2 regions of the Pseudoalteromonas sp. T1lg76 genome follow, and region 1 is predicted to be linked to the other one. Evidence: predicted binding sites of a transcription regulator. Region 1 holds the regulator's gene; the other holds the start of a gene.
The links. The regulator ArgR, encoded in region 1, controls arginine synthesis, uptake and breakdown. The targets are predictions, from matches to a motif close to ANTGAATANNTATTCANT.
Positions count from the first base shown of each region.

Region 2: C2M35_RS03615 (aspartate aminotransferase family protein) is a predicted target of ArgR. The motif match lies at 5,370-5,387, and genes of this name have one in related genera.

Region 1 covers NZ_PQCE01000010.1:9,627-19,337, reverse strand. Annotated here, with positions in the region: gene aceE (pyruvate dehydrogenase (acetyl-transferring), homodimeric type) at 1-474, opposite strand, end outside; gene pdhR (pyruvate dehydrogenase complex transcriptional repressor PdhR) at 563-1,312, opposite strand; gene mdh (malate dehydrogenase) at 1,595-2,530, opposite strand; gene argR (transcriptional regulator ArgR) at 3,024-3,491, shown strand; gene C2M35_RS04295 (Dyp-type peroxidase) at 3,530-4,426, opposite strand; gene C2M35_RS04290 (ABC transporter ATP-binding protein) at 4,487-5,527, opposite strand; gene C2M35_RS04285 (ABC transporter permease) at 5,527-7,158, opposite strand; gene C2M35_RS04280 (Fe(3+) ABC transporter substrate-binding protein) at 7,172-8,188, opposite strand; gene C2M35_RS04270 (Spy/CpxP family protein refolding chaperone) at 9,045-9,497, opposite strand; gene C2M35_RS04265 (response regulator transcription factor) at 9,663-9,711, shown strand, end outside.
Region 2 covers NZ_PQCE01000009.1:24,056-33,766, reverse strand. Annotated here, with positions in the region: gene C2M35_RS03635 (sigma-54 dependent transcriptional regulator) at 1-414, opposite strand, end outside; partial or broken gene C2M35_RS03630 (DUF1338 domain-containing protein) at 716-1,518, opposite strand; gene astD (succinylglutamate-semialdehyde dehydrogenase) at 1,558-3,018, opposite strand; gene astA (arginine N-succinyltransferase) at 3,028-4,062, opposite strand; gene C2M35_RS03615 (aspartate aminotransferase family protein) at 4,087-5,295, opposite strand; gene C2M35_RS03610 (Lrp/AsnC family transcriptional regulator) at 5,456-5,884, shown strand; gene C2M35_RS03605 (mechanosensitive ion channel family protein) at 5,881-6,753, opposite strand; gene C2M35_RS03600 (hypothetical protein) at 6,807-7,715, opposite strand; gene C2M35_RS03595 (M3 family metallopeptidase) at 7,860-9,711, opposite strand, start outside.

The DNA of each region.
Region 1 (9,711 bases):
AGTCAAACGACCTTCAACAAAAGCACGGGCATAAATACCCGGTGAAATGTGGCCTTGGTAATAAACCAGGTCACCGCCGTCTTGCTCGTTTGGAGCACGGAAGAAGTGGTTAAAGCATACTTCGTAGAAGGCTGCTGACGACTGGAAAGACGCCATGTGTCCACCTAAGTCAAGTTCCTTCTTAGACGCACGCAGAACAATCATGATCGCATTCCAACGGATGATAGAGCGGATACGGCGCTCGATATTTACATCACCCGGGTATGCAGGTTCTTGATCTGCAGGGATGGTATTAACGTAGTTAGTGGTGGTGCCGGTTGGCATATCAACACCGTCTAAACGCGCTTGCTCTAGCACTTGCTCAAGAATGAATTGCGCTCGCTCAACACCCTCTTCACGCACTACAGACTCAAGGGCTTGTAACCACTCTTGGGTTTCTAATGCGTCTACGTCAACTTTATTGACTTCAGACATATGGAGTTTTCCTTATGTTTAAAATACGAATTTAAAATGCTAAAAAGCCCCCGTGCGAGCAAGGCTCCACAGGGGCTTAAAGCGAATTTTATTGTGTGCGGGTACGTCGCAATGAGCGCTCGATACGTGAGTGCTCCTTGGTTGCTTCCAATAATGCCTCTTCGATAAAGGCTAAGTGGGCATTACTGGCTAAACGTGCCTGCTCTGGGTGCCCTTCAATAACGGCTCCCATCAACACTTGACGGTGCTCAGCAAGTTGCTGTGACACCTCGGTTTTCTTCATCAGTACCTGCAGGTTTTGCAGGACATTTTGCTCCAGCAAGGCCTGCATACCGCGCACCAAATGCAGCAAAACTACATTGTGTGACGCTTCGGCGATGCAAAAATGAAAGGCATTTATGGCTTTGGCCTTCGCCGCCAGGTCATCGCTTACCTGAGCGATTTTTTCAAAGCTTTCTTTAACCTTGTCAAAATCAGTTTGGGTACCACGCAAAGCTGCATAGTACGCCGCAATTCCTTCAAGGGCATGACGAAACTCAAGTAAATCAAATTGTGATTCCGGGTGCTTGCTGATCAGCTCGAAAAGCGGATCGCTTAACCCTTCCTCCAACTGGTTTTTCACAAAGGTGCCACCGCCTTGACGACGAGTGACTAAGCCTTTGGCTTCGAGTTTTTGAATTGCTTCGCGCAGCGACGGACGAGAGACTTCAAACTGTTTGGCAAGCTCACGCTCCGGCGGTAATTTTTCACCCGGTGCTAACGAGCCCTCGAGAATCATGTTCTCAAGTTGCGCTAGGATCACATCCGAAAGTTTCGCTGCTTTGACTTTTAATGACATGGTTATCTTTAGCTTCGGGTAAATTGGTCATACCAAAAAGTGCGGATAAGGTATCAGATTCCCCTCAGGCTGTCAAAATTGCCGCTATACACCGCCATTTTTATTCACTTCAGTATGTAAGATATGGACAAAAGTGAAAGTAATTTTCGCTCGGTAACAAATGGTCAAACCAGTTAATTGTATGTAAAAAGGCATAAAAAAAGCCCCTACAACAATCTGTAGAGGCTTATGCATCCGCGAGTAATACTCAAGGGATGCGACTAACTGCCCAAAGGCGTTAGCTTATTTATTCATGAAGTCGACACCTTCTTGGATGTCTTTGTTCAGAGTTGCAAGCATGTCGTCTTTTGCTTTTTGCTCAAACGCGCTTAGCTCGCCGTAAGAAAGAAGCTCTTCAACACCGTTCTTACCAAGACGTACTGGCTGTGCGAAGAATTGTGCGTCTTCACCATTACCTTCAACGTAAGCGTATTCGATCACGTCTTCACCCTGTAGGCCTTTCACTAGTGATAGGCAGAAACGTGCTGCCGCTGCACCCATTGAAAGTGTTGCGCTACCGCCACCGGCTTTAGCTTCAACAACTTCAGTACCCGCGTTTTGAATACGTGTAGTAAGTGCTGCGATTTCCTCGTCAGAGAAAGTAGCGCCTTCCACTTGTGAAAGAAGAGGAAGAATCGTTGTGCCCGAGTGACCACCGATCACAGGAACTTTAACCTGGCTAACGTCTAGACCTTTAAGCTCGGCAACGAAAGTCTCGGCACGGATAACATCAAGCGTTGTTACACCGAATACGCGAGCTGGGTCATAAGTACCCGCTTTTTTGAATACTTCAGCAACGATTGGCACAGTGCCGTTTACCGGGTTAGTGATAACACCCACCATGGCTTTAGGACAGTTTTTAACTATGCCTTCAGCAAGAGTCTGGATGATGCTCGCGTTTACGTTGAATAGGTCAGCACGATCCATGCCCGGCTTACGTGGCATACCCGCTGGGATCAAAACAACGTCACAACCGCTTAGTGCTGCATCAAGGTCGTCTTTACCGAAACCTTTTACTGCTACTGCAGTTGGGATGTGTGATAGGTCTACGGCAACACCAGGAACAACAGGCGCTACGTCGTATAGAGACAGTTCAGAACCAGCAGGAAGGCTATTTTTTAGTAGTAAAGATAGCGCTTGACCGATACCACCGGCAGCACCTAAAACGGCAACTTTCATTTTAATTCTCCGTAAATAACGAGACTAGGTTATGTGAGATTAGGGTCATCAGACCTAAAGATGGCCTAAAGATAATGAAAATAGGCGATAAAGACAAATTAATCCGCGTTATTTTGAGGATAATCTCGACCATAGTCGTAAACTTAACTGTAAAGATTCTAGGGTCTGTTTATCTTTGAGGTTTACTTTATGTTCAATCTAAACGCATTCTGGTCACGACGCTCGTTATGGTGCATAGTCATTCTATGTACATAGCGAGTAACACAGAGCAGGATGCGTTTAGATGAACCCTTAGGGCAGCGCTTGTAGCGCATTTCTACTGTGTTGTTACATGTTCATGTAGAATAACTACACCACACATGTGCCGCCTTGTATAAATACACTACAAACTGCTGAAGAAACAAACAGCAAAGGTCAACAGACCCTACTAAGATGAAATACACTGACTTCTTAGGTAGAATATTGACAACAATTTGCAAAGAAGAATGACATTATGCAAGCGCAAGAAAAACAGGAAGCTTTAGTAAAAGCCTTTAAGGCAATTCTTAAAGAAGAAAACTTTGGTTCACAAGGTGAGATTGTCGACGCCCTTAAAGAACAAGGTTTTGACAACATCAGTCAAAGCAAGGTTTCGCGCATGCTTAGTAAATTCGGCGCGGTGCGAACCCGTAATGCCAAACAGGAAATGGTGTACTGTTTGCCGGCCGAACTCGCCGTACCAACCGCTAAGTCCCCACTGCGCCAATTGGTGATCGATATAGTTCACAATGAAATGATGATCATCATCAACACCAGCCCGGGTGCGGCGCAATTGATTGCCCGCCTGCTCGACTCCTTGGGCAAGGCCGATGGCGTACTGGGTACCATAGCCGGTGACGATACCATCTTTATTGCTCCCGCCAAGGTGTCTGAAATCGATGTCACCTTAGATCGGGTACGCAAACTATTCGATAACGTATAAAAAAAGAGGCGCTCGCCTCTTTTTCTTTGTTCAATTACTTATAAACTTTTCAGTAATTCCACCGAGGGAGCAAAGAAAGCCGCGCCCATATCCGCCTGGGTGAAGTCGAGCCAGGCATCATAATGCAGATAATTACCCAGCTGGCTATTAAGCATTTGCGCAAAGGCATTACCACTGGCGGCGCAGGTCACCGACAGCAGACCTTGTTTATTCATACTCGCAAAGGGCATACCCTGATGTAATAACAACGGCTGGCCCTTTTCATCTTTTAACTCGGTGCACACCGCATGACTGTTGGCGTTAAGCGGCATCAACAGTTCACTGTCAAGACGCGTGCGTCCCATTACCAGCTCCTGATCTTCCTGACTTAGTGCCTGCCAGGACGTGAGGTTATGGGTAAAGCGCTGCACATGGATATAGCTGCCATGCGCAAAATACTCTTCGTCACTGACTAAAGCGGTAAGCATTTTCTGGCGCCCGAAAGGGGTATCCGGAGCATAAACAAAGCCGTTAAAATCGCGACCATCGAGAAAGCGGAAACAGCTGATTTCCTCGACCAGCTCCACCTTTCCTGCCAATAATTGCAAAACCCGCTGACCAAAAAGGTGATTTACGTCTTCACGGTCCGAGCGTATTTGCACAAATAAATCGAATGGCTGCACACCGACGCTATGATCGCTATGACTGATACGAGGAAAACTCGTGAGTGTTGATGGTGTACGTTGGGGGTGTAATAGCGGCCAATACTGAGCGCCGATGGCAACAAAGCTGGCCACCATGGCCTCAGAGAAGCGCTCGTCAAACTCCGTCTGCACATCGAGGAGCTGAGCAAGTTTGCCCTTGAGTGCTTCATCCTGACCATCAAGGACATTAAAAAACAGATGCAAGCCATGTAAGTTAGCTTGCGCGCACACGCCGGATTGCGCTTTGGCCATCTAATTTCCTATGTTTTTATTCTTGGATTGTGCCCGCCTGCGCTGCGGGCTGGGGCTGTTTTAGGCGGTGAAAAAATTCACCGCATGTGAACTAATTGTAATAGATAGCCTTTGTCCCGGCAAAAACTCTTGTTCAGGTTGTTTTACTGGTATTTCAATCTCTTGCCCTAACACCTGCACCCGATAAACATACTCGGTGCCGACAAAACGCTTAGACACAACGGTTACAGGCCCCTTGTCATCGCGTATCAGTTGCAAGTCGTGCGGGCGCACGTATAACTGCCCGGTAAGCTCATTGCCCGCCACCGCTTGGTGCGATTGAACCACGCCAAACTGGGTTTCAAAGTGATAGTCATCCTGTTTTTGCGCATCCAGATATAAACCTGAGCCAAGAAACTCGGCCACCACTTTCGAGCGCGGGTGATGAAAAAGCTGCTGCGGTGTGCCCTGTTGAGCAATTTGCCCTTGGTGCATCACAGCTAGGGTATCGGCAAAGGCAAAGGCCTCTTCCTTGGAGTGAGTCACGAAAATCGCCGACACCTGCTGGTCTTTAATAATGCGACGAATATCGGCGATCAGCTGAAAGCGCACCTGATGGTCAATATTGGAAAAAGGCTCATCCAACAACAAGAGGCTAGGCTTATAGGCTAAGGCTCGGGCGATGGCGACTCGCTGCTGCTGGCCACCGGATAACTGATGCGGGTAGCGGTTGGCACAGTCTTCGAGATGCACCAGCGCCAGCATTTCCTTAACCCGCTGCACCTTGTTGGCCCGGGTCATGGCCTTTAAACCAAAGGCGATATTCTGGGCCACATTTAAGTGTGGAAATAGGGCATAGTCCTGAAACATCATGCCCATATTACGATGCTGAGGCGCCACAAAGCGATTATCGTCGCATAAAATGGTCTCGCCGAGACGGATAACCCCTTGATGCGGGCGCAGCAAACCGGCGATGGCCTTAAGAGTGGTGGTTTTGCCGCAGCCACTGGCTCCTAACAGGCAAAGAATTTCGTTATCGCCCAAATGCAGGCTCAGGTTATCCACCACGGCACGCTCGCCATAGTTAAAGCTGATATTGTCTAAATGAAGCTGTGCCGTCATCAGTGTTTTTGCTCCATAGAGCGGTTAATAAAATAAAGCGGAATAAGACCCACAAGGACGATAAACAAGGCCGCCACCGAGGCCAGCTCAAGCTGTTCGTCGCTGACATATTGGAACACATGGGTGGCCAGGGTTTCGAAATTAAAAGGCCGCAGCAGCAAGGCCGCTGGTAGCTCTTTCATACATTCGATAAAGACCAATAATCCCGCGGTTAAAATGCCCCGCTTAAGAATAGGAATATGTACACTGGTCAGGGTTTGCCTCGCATTGCGCCCCATGGACTGGCTGGCCATATCTAAACTCGGGCTAATACGGCTAAAACTCGATTCTATGCTGCCGTGGGCAATGGCGTAAAAGCGCACCACATAGGCAAACACAATCGCAAACAGGGTGCCGCTTAAGAACAGCCCAGGAGCCTTATCGTAGGGCTCAAGCCACAGATTGATGCTCTCTTCCAGAGTCGTCAGCGGCAACAACACGGCGATGGCCAGTACCGTACCCGGTAAGGCATAGCCTGTGCTGGCCAGACGCCCAGGCCAAAGGCTGGCAGGCGAAGGCGTTAAGCGCTGAAAGTAAACCACCAAGATACTCAGGGTAATAGCCAGAACACTCACCAGAGCGGAAATCTTCAGGCTTTGCCAGGCATAAAGGAAAAACTCGCTGTTCCAGGCCTGCTCGAAGTAATCGATGGCATAACCCCCGAGCACCCAGACCGGCACCACAAAGGCAACCAATAATACTAGGCTGGCAAAAGCGCTGGCGGCGAATGCCTTGCCACCGGTGAGCGGATAGAGAGACTCATCACTGAACTGAGTTTGTCGCTCAAACACAGCCTGATTACGACGGGAATAGCGCTCAATAAAAATCGCCACAAACAGAATTAGCAGCATGATTCCGGAAATTTTCGCCGCCGCGGTCAAGGAGTAGTAACCAAACCAAGTATCATAAACGGCGGTTGTTAAAGTGCTGACGGCAAAGTAACTTACGGTGGCAAAGTCGGCCATGGCTTCCATGCTGATCAACGCTACCGCCGCGGCAATGGCGCCCTGGCTCAAAGGCAGACTGATCTTAAAAAAGCTTTGCACCGGCGTATTCCCCATGATCTCCGCGGCCTGCACCAGCTTATGTGACTGCTCCTTAAGCGCCGTTTTAAAAATTAAAAACAAATAGGGATATAACACCAGGGCCAGCATAACTATGGCACCGCCTAGGGTACGGATATCGAAAAACCAATAGTCGTCGGGAGATTGCCAACCAAAGGCATCGCGCAGCGCAATTTGCACTGGCCCCGCATAGTCGAACAAATCTGTATACACGTAGGCAATCAGGTAGGAGGGCATGGCCAGGGGCAACATCAAGGCCCAGGAAAAAAGCTTTTTACCGGGGAAATCACAATAGGCCACCAACCATCCCAGCGGCAGCGCTATCACGCAGCTCAACAAGGCCACGCCAAGGATCAACAAGATGGTGTTGCCGATATAATCCCACAGCACGGTTTCCCACAAATGCGCAAACACCAGAGGATCACTTTGCAAGGATTCAAAAATCAGGAAGCCTAACGGCAACGACAGGCCTAAGCCTGTCGTCCACGCAATCAGCTGCCACCAGGACAGCGAAAATTTAAACTGCATTGAAACTAATCAGTTAAAGGTCGAATTTAACCTCGTCAAGGAGTCGTAACGCGGCGCTACGGTGCTTGCTAATTTCCCCCAGCGGCAGCGTATCTTCTTTAAACTCACCCCAGGACGCAACCAACTCAGACAAGGGCACACCCGGCTTCACCGGATATTCCATATTGACGGAGGCATACATATTTTGTGCCGTATTGTCGGTCATAAACTCGATCAGTTTCAAGGCATTTTCCTTGTTTTTCGAGTGCTTGGTCAGTACCACACCAGAGACGTTCACATGCGCGCCACGGTCTTGCTGGTTAGGGAAGTTGATATACACGGCATCCGCCCAGGCCTTTTGCTGCTCATCCTGCATCATTTTGCCGAAGTAATAGCTGTTGCCTATGGCCACATCACACAGGCCCTCTTTCACCGCTCTCACTTGAGCGCGGTCATTCCCTTGCGGCTTACGCGCCAGGTTGGCTTTTAGGCCTTCGAGCCACTTTTTCGTCTCGGCTTCACCATGGTGAGCTATCATGGATGCCACCAAACCCAGGTTATAAGGGTGCTTGCCCGGACGCATACAAACCTTGTTGGCATACGCATCCGTGGCCAGGTCTTCGTAACTCAGGCTATCTAGCTTGCCGACTCTGTCTTTTGACGAATAAACATTACGAACGCGCTTGGTCAGTGCCACCCACTGACCATCAGGGTCGCGAAAGCCGGCAGGAATATTGGCATCGATCTGCTCGCTGCTGATGGTTTGCGTCAGTGCCATGTCTTCTAGCTGCATTAGCGCACTGAAGTTTGAGGTTAGCACCAAATCAGCCTGCGTATGCTTGCCTTCACGCTTTAAACGCTCGATAAGACCTTTTTTGGCAAACACCACCTTGGTTTCGATACCGGTTTGCTCGGTGAATTTTTCTAAAATAGGTTCAATTAAGAAGGGCTGGCGAAATGAGTAAATATTAACGGTTTCTGAGGCTAATGCTGGCGCTGCAGACAAAACTGAAACAACCGATGCCAATGCAAATCCAAGTGCTTTCTTCACCAAGAGCTCCTAGTTAAATAAAAATAATTCTCAAAAGCATCATACTGTTTAAGACGAAAAAGTACAGTGCTAAACCGCTGGTAACCCCAATAATTTCCCAGTTGGCCCCCCACCTTGTGAGATATATCTTACAAGTCACATGGCGATTGCCGCAATCAGTGCTAAAAATTTAAACAAAACATTGCGTAACTCATTATTTATTAAGGAAAACATAGTTTATTACGCGGGTTTTACAGCTTTTATTATGAGTTTACCTGGCTGACCAGGGAAGAAACATTCCCTTATACTATCTTCATTGCTTGTGAGGGCGTACAAGCGGCAAAGTTAGGAAAACTTAGCAGGGACTGCCAGGAAGGACAGCTGCAGGATGCAGAACACGAAGGACTGTAATCTAGGACAAGGAAAAAGAGCAGGATGCTCAGGCACAGGATGTGCGAGGGGATACGGGCATTGGTTCGCCTAAGGAACGCCAGCAGGGAGCGGGCAACACAGGATGTGGGGGAGAGAACCAAAGCGGCTTAGTTATTCAAAATGCTAACTACATGCGATGCACTAAACCGTACGACAGGTTGTCACAGGAAAAAGGGGACAGGGACGACACTGCAGCAGCCATGTTGCAGCTTAATCACCCAGTGATTACAGGGAATTGAACTTGCTTCAATGCCGGCAGGATGCTGGAAAATTCCGTCAGCGCGACCTATATGGTCGCGTCTTTTTTATCTGCAATAAAATTTATCCCTGGTGTTTAACTGATGCTCACACTGTATTCCCGGCAGCGTTCATCTCCTTATAAACACACAAAGAAAAAGGGAGAAATTTCCCCCTTTTATTACTGCGTAGCTCAAATCAAACCAGCTTATTTATTGGCATCCCGTTTCTCGGCGTGACGTTTTTTACGCTTTTCCTTCATTTGTGCAAACTTTTGTTGCTGCTCTTCGGTAAGAAGATTCCATACCTGATGCTTGCTTTTCAGATGAGCAATCTTGCGCTCCATCTGTTTACTTTGCTGGGCCTGAATGATTTCTCGGGCCGCCTGCTCATCAAAACTTTCGCTGGTATTAGTTAGCGCTTGCAAAGCCTTGTAGCCCTCGTGACGCGAGCCTCGTTGCGGCTTAAGTTGTTTATTGGCATCCATAATGGCTTTGATTTGCGTTTGCTGTTGCTCGCTAAGCTGTAATTGCTCAATCATGTGCTCGCTTAGCATGCCGCGCTCACCCTGCTTATGATGACCGCCCTGGCCTGCCATGGCAACGCTTGATGCTAAGCCGATAGAAATAACGGCGGCTGTAAGTAATTTATTTAATTTCATAACGGACTCCTAAGTTGTCCTTGGTTGTGAACTGGGTGTGTTATTTACTCTAGCAAGCGCAACGCAAAGCAGTGTCAGGAGCACGTAAAGGTTGTGTAAAGGTGTCGCACTGGAAACTTGCTATCAGTTAAGATGAAACTAGTTCCCGTGTTTTTGAGATAGGCGATGAAGGTTTTATTAATAGACGACGACATTGAACTGGCCTCCATGCTCA
Region 2 (9,711 bases), on a different contig from region 1:
GCGCAATTTAAGTTGCGCCATGCCATAAATATGACCCAAGGTGTGATCCAGCCGTGCCCAGTCTACAGGGAGGTGATGATAATCAAGAAAGTAGTCGGTAAAGCAATAACTGATATTGTCTAGCAGATTGTCGCCGTCGCGAAACAGCGCTAACCATAACAGTGAGTCCTGGCTGGCCGACAGCTGTTTTACGGCTTTGAGCACCGCTTGCTGTTGGCTATGTCCGACCAAGGCTATAGCAACGTAACAGTTATGCTGCTCGAGGATTTTATAGGCACAATCCAAGCTGTTGGCATGGATAAAATGCCAGTTGGGTAAGTTCGTCCGTGAGTTATTTAAGCATGTTTCATCGGTAAAATTTAATACCAATACATCACGCTCCATGTGGATCGTTGTTGTATTGCGCTTACTCACACTAAACCCTTAGCTATGAGACCATGCATTTGTGAGGTGATTAGCTTAAAGTCTAGAAGAGCTGGGACTATTCGCAAGCCAGCTTTGATGGGCGTTAGCGCATTTTTAAGTTTCTATAATGGGTATTAAAGTTAATACTTTCTCCTTAGGCTTTGTTTATACTGAATTACAGAGGATTTATGCCCAGGATGAGGTGAGCACCTTGACACAAGAAGCTGTAATACGGTGTAACAAATATTGATGTAGATCATAAAAAAAGCCCCTAATGGGGCTTTCTGAAGTCTGCATATTACCGTCTGAATTAACGAGCGTTGGTGCTCTCAAAGATTTTGTCCGCAGAAGCGGCAACAAAACCCGTGTAGATTTCACCGTTTGGCTGCAAATAGCGCAAAGCAAACTCGTAGAAGCAGCTTGGCACCGCGAACTCACCATCACTGAACTGCACCTTGGCATCATCGGCAAGGGTGGATGATTGCTCAAGTAGCACTTCCGGAGAGCCTTTGATCTCGCCACCTGAGGTGTTAAGCGCAAAGCCTGCATCTTTTAGTTTCTGGTTCACCTGTTCAATGGTGTCGAACTGAGCCAGGTGGTTATGCTGACGGTGAAGTGGTTGGCACGATAGCCCCAGGCCGCCATCCAGGCCGCATACTCACTTTCGGCAAGCAGCGCCTTGTATGTTTCATGGCTTACCTGCCAATGAGTGCCCGAGTACAAGAAGTTATCGGCGGTCACGGCGGCTTCATCGATTTGCTCAACCATCTCATGAACGACTTTTTGTAGCTCTTCAGAGCACTGTTCAACTAATAGCTCAGAGATAAACACCTTAGGTTGAGTTGGGTCTTCATGTTCGAAGTGCTTAGCGTACAGCTTTTTCGCTTCGAAGTGATACTCACCACACTCTTTGTAACCCACGGCTAAAAAATGGGCGGCTAGTTTTTCCAGGCCTACTTTAGGCAGGTTGAAGGTACGCAGGGCAATATGATCATTGATCACATCATCTTGCTGCGTTGAACCTAGTAGCTCGTGAACCTTTACCGCTGAAGGTGTTACTTCAAGGTAGTTGTCCCACAGCTTTTCAAATAATGTATTTACATCGTTATGCATGTTTTTTCCTTAACGCATGTGCGCGTGAATTATTCTCTATTAAAGCATTAAGCCCGGCGCTAATTTTTCTGGTAGTGTGCTTTTCGGCGCTTCCACAGAAGCCACAGGATAAGCACAGTAATCTGATGCATAGTAGGCACTCGCACGATGGTTGCCACTGGCACCGATACCACCAAACGGGGCGGCACTTGAGGCCCCAGTGATTGGACGGTTCCAGTTAACAATACCGGCGCGAATGCGCTTTAAGAAATAGTCATAGTCGGTTTGCGAGTCGCCAAGCAGACCCGCAGATAGACCGAATGAGGTGTTGTTGGCCTCATCAATGGCCGCATCGAAATCACTGTAGCGATACACTTTTAACAGTGGGCCAAAGTGTTCTTCATCGGCCAGGGTGATGTTAGAGACATCGACAATACCTGGGCTAACAAAGCCGGTGTTCTCATCTAGATGTTTCATCTCTAGTAGTGATGTTGCACCTTGGGCTACTAGCTGCTCGTAGGCCGAGCGCATGCCCGCCGCCGCTTTTTTGCTGATCATGGCGCCCATAAATGGTTGCTCTTCGGCAAAGCTGTCGCCAATTTGGATGTTTTTAGTCACTGCTACCAAGCGCTCAAGAATGGCATCGCCTTGCGCACCTTGCTCGATAAACAGACGACGAGCACAGGTACAACGCTGGCCAGAAGTAATAAAGGCAGACTGCACAATATCGTGTACCGTGGCGTCAATGTCGCTCACCCCTTTAATGATCAGCGGGTTATTGCCGCCCATCTCCAGTGCCAGAATTTTGCCCGGATGACCGCCAAACTGCTGATGCAGTAAGTGACCGGTTTGCGAGCTGCCGGTAAAGAAGAGGCCGTCGATATCCTGATGTGAGGCCAGGGCCTTACCCGTTTCTATCTCACCTTGAACCAGGTTAATCACACCTGCAGGAAGGCCGGCCTTGAGCCAAAGCTCCAGAGTGTGCTGTGCAACCTTAGGAGTAAGCTCTGAAGGCTTGAACACCACGGTATTGCCCGCAAGAATAGCCGGTACTATATGACCGTTTGGCAGGTGGCCTGGGAAGTTATAAGGGCCGAATACCGCAACCACACCATGAGGCTTGTGGCGGATAAAGGCTTGAGCGCCAGGCATGGGGTTTTCAACCGTACCGGTACGCTCGTTATAAGCCTTGATTGAGATAGCAATCTTGCCTGCCATAGCACCCACTTCGGTGCGTGTTTCCCACAGTGGCTTGCCGGTTTCTTCGGCTATGGTGGTCGCTAACTCTTCGCTGTTTGCTTTAAGCTGATCGACAAAACGCTCTAGTAGCGCGATACGCTCACCAAGCTCGGTTTGTGCCCAGTCGAATTGCGCCGCACGGGCGCTTTTTACCGCTGCGTCTACCTGCTCGGCACTGGCGCCTTGGCCTTGCCAAATCTCGGTATTTTTACTTGGGTTGATGGATGAAAACGCCGGGCCTTGACCCGCAACCCATTGGTTATTAATTAATTGCACTTGCATAGTCATTCCTTAACGACTAGAGAGCGCGAAAAAGCGCACTGAATCACCTTGGGACACCCCAAGCGCTTGTGCGGTTTGCGCATTTAAATAAAGTTGATGTTTGATATCGCAATACTGTACGGCATCGCTAAATATAGCCCTGAACTCGCTGACTTTGTCATTACATATCGCCCAGGTGATGCCTTGCGGTCGCAAATCTTCTTTGATCAATACCGGACACACCTTGGATTGGCGCACCGTGGCTATATTGCCTAGCTTGGCTTCTACCGTTGGACCCGCATCGAACAGATCAACATAGCCGCGGTGCTCAAAGCCTTCACGCTGCAATAAGCGCAGGGCAGGGGCTGTGTTTTCATGCACTGCACCGATCACGGCTTGTGCTTCTGGGCTTAACAGGCTGACATAAATCGGATATTTCGGCATCAGCTCACTGATAAAGGTTTTATCCCCTAAGCCCACCAGGTGATCCGCCTGAGGAAACTCAATGGAGAAAAAGTGCTGCTGTAGCCATTGCCAAAACGGCGAATGTCCTTGCTCGTCGCTCACCCCGCGCATCTCGGCGATTATGGTGTCGCTAAAACGGTCACTGTGCTCGGCCATAAATAAGAAGCGAATTCGCGATAGAAAACGCCCGGTTAAGCCTTTGCGGTGGTCTTCGCGTAAAAACAGCGTACAAATTTCCGAGCAGCCGGTGTAATCGTTACACATGGACAGGGTTTCAACCGAGTTGTAAACACCTAGGCTGGGGCTGTGATGCACTGAGGTTGACAGCCGATAGTGGTATAAGGGCACAGACATGCCCACCGCAGCTTCAATGCCCGTGGTGCCAACTATCTGGCCGCTGTAGGTATCTTCTAACACGAACAAATAGCCTTCATCCCCAGGGCCATTGACCTGCTTGTTGAAACTGGCCTCGGCACGGGCGATTTTAGCCTGTAACTGCTCATCATCCACGGGCAGGGAGGTAAAGCCGTGCCCTGACTCGGTGGCAATTTGTTTTAAAGCGGCGAAGTCATCGCCGCATATAGGTCGTAAAACTAGCATAAGATTAGTCGTCGCCAGCTACTGTTATTTAGCAGCAACAACCTGAGCAACCGCTTTTTCAAAGCGCGCCAGACCTTCTTTGATATCCGCTTCTGGAATAACAAGAGAAGGAGTAAAGCGTACCACATCCATGCCAGCGACCAGGCTCATTAGGCCGTTGTCCATAGAGGCATTAAGGAAATCACGGGCGCGTCCCTTGTAATCTTCGTTCAGTACTGCACCTAGCAATAGGCCTTGACCGCGTACTTCACTGAAGACCTTGTATTTGTGGTTGATGGCAGCCAAGCCGTCACGGAATAGTTGCTCACGTACCTTAACGCCTTCGAGCACTTCTGGGGTGTTTACTGTGTCGAATGCGGCTTCAGCAACGGCACAGGCCAGCGGGTTACCGCCGTAGGTAGAGCCGTGTGTGCCTGGCTTTAGGTGCTCGGCGATATCGGTGGTGGTCAGCATGGCGCCGATAGGGAAACCACCGCCCAAGGCTTTGGCTGTGCTTAGGATATCAGGCGTTACACCTAGACCTTGGTAAGCGTATAGGTGACCTAAGCGGCCAACACCGGTTTGTACTTCATCGAAAATAAGCAGGGCATTGTGCTTATCGCACAGTTCACGCACGCCTTTAACGAAATCTGCTTCAGGGGCAATGATGCCGCCTTCACCCTGCAGTGGTTCCATCATCACCGCACAGGTGTTGTCATCGATAAGTGATTTGAATGTTTCCAGGTCGTTGTAATCACAGTGCACGATATCGCCCGGCTTAGGACCGAAGCCGTCAGAGTAAGCGGCTTGGCCACCTACGGTTACGGTGAAGAAAGTACGACCGTGGAAGCCTTTATTAAAGGCGATGATCTTAGATTTTTGTGCGCCGAATTTATCCAGTGCCCAACGACGAGCCAGTTTTAGCGCCGCTTCGTTCGCTTCGGCACCTGAGTTGGCGTAATACACTTTTTCGGCAAAGGTGGCATCGGTTAGCTTTTTAGCCAGGCGCAGCGCAGGCTCATTGGTCATCACGTTAGCCAGGTGCCAGATTTTCTCGCCTTGCTCTTTTAAGGCGCTAACTAAAGCTGGATGACAGTGGCCTAAACAGTTAACGGCGATACCACCGGCAAAGTCGATAAACTCGTTACCTTGCTGATCCCATACGCGAGAGCCTTCGCCCTTAACCGGGATAACCTCAGACGGGTTGTAGTTAGGTACCATTACTTCATTAAATAGTTCGCGGTTTACTTGCATGACACACCTTTAAAATGAGAGAGCGGCTCGAAAATGGATGGCCGCTAATTATAGTCGATTATTATGGCCCTTATATTGACTACTTAAGCATTAAATTTGCAGTGTCATATTGATAAATTTGCGTATAATCTCTATCAAAATGACGAAATCGGCAACCATAATGACAAATAAACAAGATGAAAAGCTCCTGGCCATGCTTAGAACCAACGCCCGTGCCAGCATCTCAGATCTCGCCCGTGCCTTAGATTTGTCGCGCTCTACGGTGCAAAGCCGTATGCAGAAGCTTGAGGAAAGCGGGGTAATTAAGGGCTACAGTGTCGAATATGGTGATGCCTATTTATCGTCCATGGTGTCCGCCCATGTGTCTATCAAGGTCAAACAAAAGCTCACCACCAAAACCAATATCGAACTTAAGCATATTGATGCCATTACCGAACTCTATGCCATCAGTGGGGAATACGATCTTATCGCCCTGGTGCAGGCGCAAAGTTTAGAAAAACTGAGTCACCTGCTTGATGATATCGGCAATCTTGATGGTGTAGAGCGCACCACCTCCTCGGTGATTTTGGAGACCAAGTTTAAGCGCTAATGGCGTTTGAGGGTTAGCTCACCGTCGATATGCAGATCCCTTTGTGGGAAGGAGATCACTACATTATGGGCCGCAAAACTGGCGCAAATAGCAAAACGAATATCGCTTTTTACCTTGCGTACACTGGCCTCGGCCTCGGCGTTAACCCAGAACACCGCATCGAATATCAAAGCGCTGTCACCAAAGTCTGCAAAAATTACCGTGGGTTTTGGGGTTTGCAGCACCGCCTCGGTTTCACTTAGTATTTCATTGAGCAACTTGGCGACCAGAACCACATCGCTGCCATAGGCTACACCGACTCGTACATGGGTTCTGGCCATGGTGTCGATCAGCGTCCAGTTGGTCACTGTATTTTCAAGCAGTTGGCTATTGGGCACCAGCATGTGCACGCCGTCGCTGCGACGAATACGGGTAGAGCGGGTATTGATGGTTTCCACCACGCCCTTGGCATCACCCACCTCTAGAAAGTCGCCGATGCGTATGGGGCGCTCCCAAATCAAAATCCAGCCGCTGATAAAGTTGTTAATGATATTCTGGGCGCCAAAACCGACGCCAATGGCCACCGCACCTGAGACAAAGGCGAAAGCGGTAAGCGGAATGTTGAGCACTTCCAAGGTGGTGAAAACGATGATAACAACGCACAGCACCAGGTAGATACGTTTAAACAGCAGTGCGGCATCCGGGCCGATACGCTTATTGCTGATTTTTCTCTGTAGCAGCTTGCCGATATAGCGTACCAAAACCCACACCACTAAAATAATCAGTGGAATTTGGATCAGCTTGGCCAGAGTGAATTCTGAGCCGCCGTAACTAAAGACTACGGTCTCTAGCGCCTGTGTGAGCTTTTCGAAAAAAGGGCTATTTAACAAAGTCGTATCCTTTTATTTTTGTATTATAGGCCAATAAGAGCCAAGCCGATTTATTAGTCTATATCCATGGGTTCAAGTTTTTGCTCATCGAGCTTAAATATATAGATATTACGGCCTATGCCCTTAAACTCTTCGTCGGCTATTACAACCGTGTTGTTGTCGTAAAAGGTGACTGCTTCTTTTTGTGTGACTATGCCGAGGTTTACTTTTTCTACCTCGCCGGAGAAAAAATTATCTCCCTGCCAGTTTCTAAACAACCAAAGATCGGTCGAGTCGAGCAGGGCCAGGGTAGAGCGATCCGGGCTCATGGCCGCCGAGGTGACCCAACAGAGTTTCTCCGCCGTGGTGCAGGTTTTAAAGGAGCCGATAAACTCAGCCTCGTAATTGTCGGCATGATTGCCGATGCGATAGAGATTGGTTTTACCATCGAAAGGCTGGGTACGGTTTTTGGTAAATAAGTAGAGCTTATGTTTGTATTCGACAAATGCCTCTAAATCGAAGTTTTTCCGCTCCGGGGTCAGCGGCTCTTCCCACAGCTCCTTGTAGGTGAATTTAATGATCTCCGCAAAGGCCTTACCGGATTTGATGTCGATAGGGTTTTCAATTTTATAAATGGTCAGCCAACGACGGTTATGTTCGTTATTGCCAAAATCCCCTAAAAAGAAGTGACCAAACTCGTTTTGAGTCATGTCCTCCCAGTCGATGTTTTTGGCATTGGTGACTTCGATGCGTTGTTGCACCTTACCCTGTTCATCGACCTGATATAAAAATGGGCCGTCGCCGCCGTCATTGATGGCCCACAAGCGCCCACGCTTATCGAATTCGATGCCGGAGACTTCTCTTAATTGCGGATCTAGGGTCACAAATTTGTGCTGATAAAGATAATAAATCAGATACGAGGCAATCATCCCCGTGACCAGTACGGAGATAATGCTGATAAAAACGAACGACTTTTTAAGCATAACAACACCAGAAGAATCAACGCCCTATAGTATAACAACAGGGTGATGGATATGCTTGTGGGTAAATACAAAAAAACGCGGCCGGGTGGCCGCGTTTTGTAAATTTAGCTTGGCTACTTGTCAAGCTAACATCTGAGCTAGGTCTTATTCGGCGTTGCCATCAACCAGGCCACGACGTTTAAGTAGAGCGTCTGTGGTTGGTTGTTGACCACGGAACTCAATGTAGCTTTGCATCAAGTCGCGGCTGTTACCACGTGATAGCACTTCTTTACGGTAGTGATCACCGTTTTTACGGCTTAGGCCACCTTCGTTTTGCATATGGGCGAATGAATCGGCCGCAAATACTTCGGTCCACAGGTAGGCGTAGTAACCAGCGCTGTAGCCACCGGCAAAGATATGGCTGAAGTAACAGCTCTTATAACGTGCCGGGGCCGGGTAATAGTCGATGCCGTGACGGGCCAGTGCATTTTTCTCAAAGGCGGCCACATCATCGATTTTGGTACCTGGGGCGATTGAGTGCCATTCCATATCAAGCAGGGCTGCAGCAAGGTATTCTGTGGTATCGAAACCTTGGTTAAAGGTGTGTGATTCCAATAGCTTATTTAACAGCTCTTGAGGAATTGGCTCACCTGTTTGGTAGTGCTTGGCATAGTTGGCCAACACGCTAGGCTCGATATTCCAGTCTTCGTTCGCCTGTGATGGGAACTCTACGAAATCGCGCGCGGTCGCTGTACCGGCCAATGACGGGTATTTCACGTCAGAAAATAGGCCGTGAATAGCGTGACCAAATTCATGGAACATGGTGGTTACTTCAGAGAAGGTCATCAGCGTAGGCTGGCCTTCGGCAGGCTTAGGAATATTCTGCGCGTTGTAAATAACTGGCTTGGTGCCTTGCAGGTGGTTTTGACCTACGTAAGCACTCATCCAGGCACCGCCACGCTTACCTTCACGCGCATAAGGGTCAAGGTAGAATAGACCGATAGAGCTGCCGTCTTCGTTGAATACTTCCCATACGAACACGTCTTCGTGATAGGTAGGTAAGTCGTTACGCTCTTTCATGGTGATGCCGTATAGCTTGTTCATGGCGAAGAACAAACCATCGTTGATCACTGTATTCATTTCAAAATACGGTTTAACCAGGCTGGAATCGATATCGTACAATTCGGCACGTACCTTGGCGCCGTAGTATGCCCAATCCCAAGGCTGTAGTTCAAAGTCTTTACCGTCTTTCTTAATTGCCGCTTGAATTAGCTCGGCTTCTTGTTTGGCTTTGGCCACAGCTTTTGGTGCCAGGTCATCCAGCATGGTGAACACGGCTTCAGGTGTTTTTGCCATGCGATCGTCAAGCTGATAATGCGCCCAAGATTCAAAGCCAAGTAGCTGAGCCTTTTCTGCGCGTAGCTGCGCTTCTTCGATGGCGATAGGGCCATTGGTTTTTTGTGCACGTTCAGACGAAGTACGCCATACTTTTTCACGTAGCTCACGGTTTTCAAGGCTGGTAAGGATAGGCTGGCGTGTGGTGTTTACCAGGGTGATCATATAGCCTTCTTTGCCGGCTTTTTCCGCTGCTGCTTTAAGACTGGCGATATCATCTTCGCTTAAGCCTGCAAGTTCGGCCTTGTCGCTCACCAAAATGGTGTCTTCTTTAAATGACTTCATGATGTTTTGCGAGAACTGTGTGCTTAGCTTAGATAGCTCACCGTTGATTTCACGCATGCGCTGCTTTTGCTCTTCGTTTAGCTTGGCACCGGCGCGTACAAATTGCTTGTAGTAGTAATCAACCAGACGCTGATCTTCTTTTGAGAGTGCGTCTTTAGCGTCGTATACGGCGGCAACGCGATCAAACAGGGCTTTGTTTAGGAAGATGTTGTCGCGGTGTTCGGCGAAAATAGGCGCCATTTTGGTGTTGATACGCTGATATTCGTCGTCAGAGATAAGGCCAGACAGGTTAGAAAACGCAGCACGGGTGCGCTTTAGGATAGTACCCGATTGCTCC